Regions from separate parts of the Pseudomonas sp. B7 genome, predicted to be linked through region 1. Evidence: predicted binding sites of a transcription regulator. Region 1 holds the regulator's gene; the other holds the start of a gene.
The links. Region 1 encodes sigma-54, which starts transcription at its own class of promoters, with help from an activator protein. Its sites were predicted from a motif close to ANTGGCATNNANNTTGCTNT; they were not measured.

Region 1 (2,398 bases):
AGGCAGGTCGTCGCAAGGAGCTGGAAAGCCTGCTGCAGGAATTCCACATCAGCCACATCCGCGACAACCTCGGCATGAGCCTGTCCGGTGGTGAGCGCCGCCGCGTGGAAATCGCCCGAGCGTTGGCCACGGCACCGAAATTCATCCTGCTCGACGAACCGTTCGCCGGTGTCGACCCGATCTCGGTCGGCGACATCAAGCAGATCATCCATCACCTCAAGGCCAAGGGGATCGGCGTACTGATCACCGACCACAACGTCCGCGAGACGCTGGATATCTGCGAAACCGCCTACATCGTCAACGACGGCCAGTTGATCGCCGAAGGCGACTCAGAAACCATCCTCGCCAACAATCTGGTGAAGGAAGTCTATCTGGGTCACGAGTTCCGCCTGTAAGCGTGACAGCATTCGACCAGCCGTCCGGGTGCTGTAACATTGAAGCGCCTTTTTATACGCTTTTATTGTTACAGCGCTCTAGGCAAACACGACAGTTTCAGGCATATAATTTGCTTAAGTTTGGCGCTTCGGCGCCCTGTAGTGGATGGCGCATAGCGCCGGCGAATAAGGTGTTAAGCCCCTGCCATGAAACCATCGCTAGTCTTGAGAATGGGCCAGCAGCTGACGATGACACCGCAGCTGCAACAGGCCATCCGCCTGCTCCAATTGTCGACCCTGGATCTGCAACAGGAAATCCAGGAGGCTCTGGAATCCAATCCGATGCTCGAACGCCAGGAAGACGGCGACGACTTCGACAACTCCGATCCCATGGCCGACAACGCCGAACAGAAGCCCAACACCGAGATCCAGGAACCCTCCTATCAGGAGACCGCGCCGACAGTCGACAACCTCGAAGACGGCGAATGGAACGAGCGCATCCCCAACGAACTGCCCGTCGACACCGCTTGGGAAGACGTCTATCAGACCAGCGCCAGCAGCCTGCCGAGCAGCGATGATGACGAGTGGGACTTCACCACCCGCACCTCCGCCGGCGAGAGCCTGCAAAGTCACCTGCTGTGGCAGTTGAACCTTGCCCCGATGTCCGACACCGATCGCCTGATCGCTGTCACCCTGATCGATTGCATCAACAATCAGGGTTACCTCGACGAAACCCTCGAAGAAATCCTCGACGCCTTCGATCCGGAACTCGACATCGAGCTGGACGAAATCGAAGCCGTCCTGCACCGCATCCAGCAGTTCGAACCGGCCGGCATCGGCGCACGCAACCTGGGCGAATGCCTGTTGCTGCAATTGCGCCAGCTGTCGGCCAAGACCCCTTGGCTGGCAGAGGCCAAGCGTCTGGTCACCGATTACATCGACCTGCTCGGCAGCCGCGACTACAGCCAGCTGATGCGCCGCATGAAGCTCAAGGAAGACGAACTGCGCCAAGTCATCGAACTGGTGCAGAGCCTCAACCCGCGCCCCGGCTCTCAGATCGAATCCACCGAAGCCGAATACGTGGTACCTGACGTCATCGTACGCAAGGACAACGAGCGCTGGCTGGTCGAGCTGAACCAGGAATCGGTGCCGCGCCTGCGGGTCAACGCCCAGTACGCCGGTTTCGTGCGCCGCGCCGACACCAGCGCCGACAACACCTTCATGCGCAATCAGTTGCAGGAAGCCCGCTGGTTCATCAAGAGCCTGCAGAGCCGCAACGAAACCCTGATGAAAGTAGCGACCCAGATCGTCGAGCACCAGCGCGGCTTTCTGGAATACGGCGACGAAGCGATGAAGCCGCTGGTCCTGCATGACATCGCTGAAGCGGTGGGCATGCACGAGTCGACGATTTCCCGCGTGACCACGCAAAAGTTCATGCATACCCCGCGAGGCATATATGAACTGAAATACTTTTTCTCCAGCCATGTGAGCACTTCAGAAGGCGGTGAATGCTCGTCCACGGCGATCCGCGCGATCATCAAGAAACTGGTTGCCGCGGAAAATCAGAAAAAGCCGTTGAGTGACAGCAAGATCGCTGGTTTACTGGAGGCACAAGGCATTCAGGTGGCTCGCCGCACCGTCGCCAAGTACCGCGAATCCCTCGGGATCGCGCCTTCGAGCGAACGCAAGCGGTTGATGTAAGCCACGTTACAGCGTTCCAGTGGCAGGCTTTTCGGCCTGCCGCTTTATGCACTGGCAACGAAGGAGAAGCTGTATGCAAGTCAACATCAGTGGACACCAACTGGAAGTTACCCAGCCTCTGCGCGAGTACATCGAGCTCAAGCTCAAGAAGCTCGAAGGGCATTTCGACAAGATCACCAACGTACAGGTCACGATGTGCGTCGAAAAGCTGAAGCAGAAAATCGAAGCCACGCTGCATATTCCCGGCAATGAGGTCGTCGCAAACGCGGAACATACCGATATGTACGCTGCGATCGACGCGTTGACCGACAAGCTTGATAAAC
Region 2 (2,398 bases), on a different contig from region 1:
CTGCACGATCACGTTGCGGCCCACCAGCGACGAAGCCTGCAGGGCTTGCGACGAGTTGTAGTTGCCGGCCAGCGAACTGACGGTGCTGTTGAGGGTGGTGATCCCCTCGAGGCTGCTGAACTGCGCCAACTGGGCAACGAATGCGCTGTTGTCCTGCGGGTCCAGCGGGTTCTGGTTCTTCAGCTGGGTCACCAGCAGTTGCAGGAACGCGTCCTTTCCAAGCGCCTGACCGCCGGTCGCGCTATTGGTGGCCGAAGCAATGCCGCCGGTGGTGGTGCTACTGGTCTTCTTCGAAGAGTTGGCCAGTATGTCCTTCATCGTCAGGCTGCTGGTGGTATCGGAAACACTCATGGCAGTCGCCCCTTATCACTGACCGAGGGTCAGCACTTTCTGCATCATGGTTTTGGCGGTGTTCATCATTTCGGCGTTGGTCTGGAACGAACGGCTCGCGGAAATCATGTCAGCCATTTCTTCCACCACATTGACGTTCGGGTAGTAGACGTAGCCCTTGGCGTCGGCCGCCGGATGATTCGGCTCGTAGCGCGCTTCGAGGTTGCTCTGGTCTTCGACCACACCCATGACCTGCACGCCCTGACCGGCTGCGTCCTGGTTCTGGAACAGCGAATTGCTGCCGCCGCTCTGGCCGCCCTGGAACATGGTGGCGAACACCGGGTGACGGGCGCGATAAGTCTGGTCGATGCTCGACGAGACGGTCTCGGCGTTGGCGATGTTCGAGGCCACGGTGTTGAGACGGGTGGTCTGGGCGCTCATGCCGCTGCCGGCAATGTTGAAAACGCTGGACAGGGACATGGATTACTCTCCGCGCAGGGCTGACACCAGCCCTTTGAATTTGCTGTTGAGCAGGGTGAAGCTGGCCTGGAAGCCGACGGCGTTTTCCGCGTAGTTCGACTGTTCCAGCTGGGCGTCCACGGTGTTCTGGTCGATCGACGGCTGCATCGGCGTGCGATACATCAGCGACTCGTCGCCATTGCCCAGGCCTTCAGCTTCGATGTGACGGCTGTTGGTCATGTTCAGGGCGATGGTGCCGTTGGCGTTCTTCTGGCTCTGTGCTTCGAGCACTTTGGAGAACTCCAGATCCCGCGCCTTGTAATTCGGGGTGTCGGCGTTGGCGATGTTGTTGGCCAGCACTTCGGCACGCTGGGCGCGGAAGCCCAGAGCCTTTTCGTGAATGCCGAGCGCTTTATCGAAGCTGATGCTCATGTCGGGAACCTTCAGGTGACCGGATTTTTCGTAACAGGGTTATAGCAAGCGTCGTGCCAGTTTGAGAAAGCCCCGGATTACGGGGCCTTGCGCGGAAACGGCAACGCGGCAATGCCAGAAAAGCGGCAACCGGTTTCCGCCGGATGCCGCTTTTCTGCCGCCTGCCCACCGGCAAAACCTTTGGGCATAAAAAAACGGGAGCCCTGAGGACTCCCGTTTCCTGTGTTGCCGGTCTTGATCACTTCGCCTGGTAGATGATCCCCGGGCTGCACTGAACCATCTGGTAATGATCCGGCAGACCGTTCAGCGCTTCGGAAGCGCCAAGGAACAGATAACCGCCCGGCTTCAGCGTGCTATGAATGCGCAACAGGATGTCTTTCTTCACCTCGGCGGAGAAGTAGATCAGCACGTTGCGGCAGAACACGATGTCGAACTTGCCCAGGCTTGCGTAGCTGTCGAGCAGGTTGAACGAGCGGAATTCCACACGGTTCTTGATCGGCGCCTTGATCACCCAGCGCCCCGGCCCTTTCGGGTCGAAGTAGCGCTGCAGGCGATCGGCGGACAGACCGCGACCGATCGCCAGGCTGTCGTACTCGCCGGTCTTGCAGTTGGTCAGCATGCTGCCGGACAGATCAGTAGCGACGATCTGCACGCCCATCTTCAACTGGCCGATGTTGGTCCGCTCGAACTCATCGATCGACATCGACAGCGAATACGGTTCCTGACCCGACGAACAGGCCGCCGACCAGATCCGCAGACGCTGGTTGGGAGCGGCCTTGATCGCTTCGGGCAGCACCTTGTTCTTCAAGACTTCAAACGGATAGGTGTCGCGAAACCACAGGGTTTCGTTGGTCGTCATGGCATCGACCACCTGCTCACGCAAACCGCTGCGCGGCTGGGTCTGGATGCGCTGTACCAGCTCACCCAGGGACTTGATGCCTTGCTGCTCCATCAGTTTGTTGAGACGGCTCGAGACCAGGTACTGCTTGTTTTCACCGAGCAAAATGCCACAGGCTTTTTCCAGGAAGACCCGGAACTGTTCGAAATCCAAATTACCCGTAGACAAATGATGCCGCCTCTTAAATCGTGTTGAACGCCAGGGACAAAAGGCCCTTAGCTGATATCTGCTGCTTTGATCCGGTCGACTACCCGGGATGCCAGGTCATCAGGACGGAAC

Region 2: the regulator sigma-54 is predicted to act here: its motif matches at 1,263-1,282, upstream of flgB (flagellar basal body rod protein FlgB).

Annotation. Positions count from the first base shown of each region.
Region 1 is NZ_JAERRE010000008.1:216,071-218,468, reverse strand. It holds gene lptB (LPS export ABC transporter ATP-binding protein) at 1-395, shown strand, start outside; gene JKA62_RS19080 (RNA polymerase factor sigma-54) at 582-2,075, shown strand; gene hpf (ribosome hibernation-promoting factor, HPF/YfiA family) at 2,149-2,398, shown strand, end outside.
Region 2 is NZ_JAERRE010000001.1:411,473-413,870, forward strand. It holds gene flgD (flagellar hook assembly protein FlgD) at 1-351, opposite strand, end outside; gene flgC (flagellar basal body rod protein FlgC) at 367-810, opposite strand; gene flgB (flagellar basal body rod protein FlgB) at 814-1,221, opposite strand; gene cheR (protein-glutamate O-methyltransferase CheR) at 1,460-2,287, opposite strand; gene JKA62_RS02045 (chemotaxis protein CheV) at 2,335-2,398, opposite strand, start outside.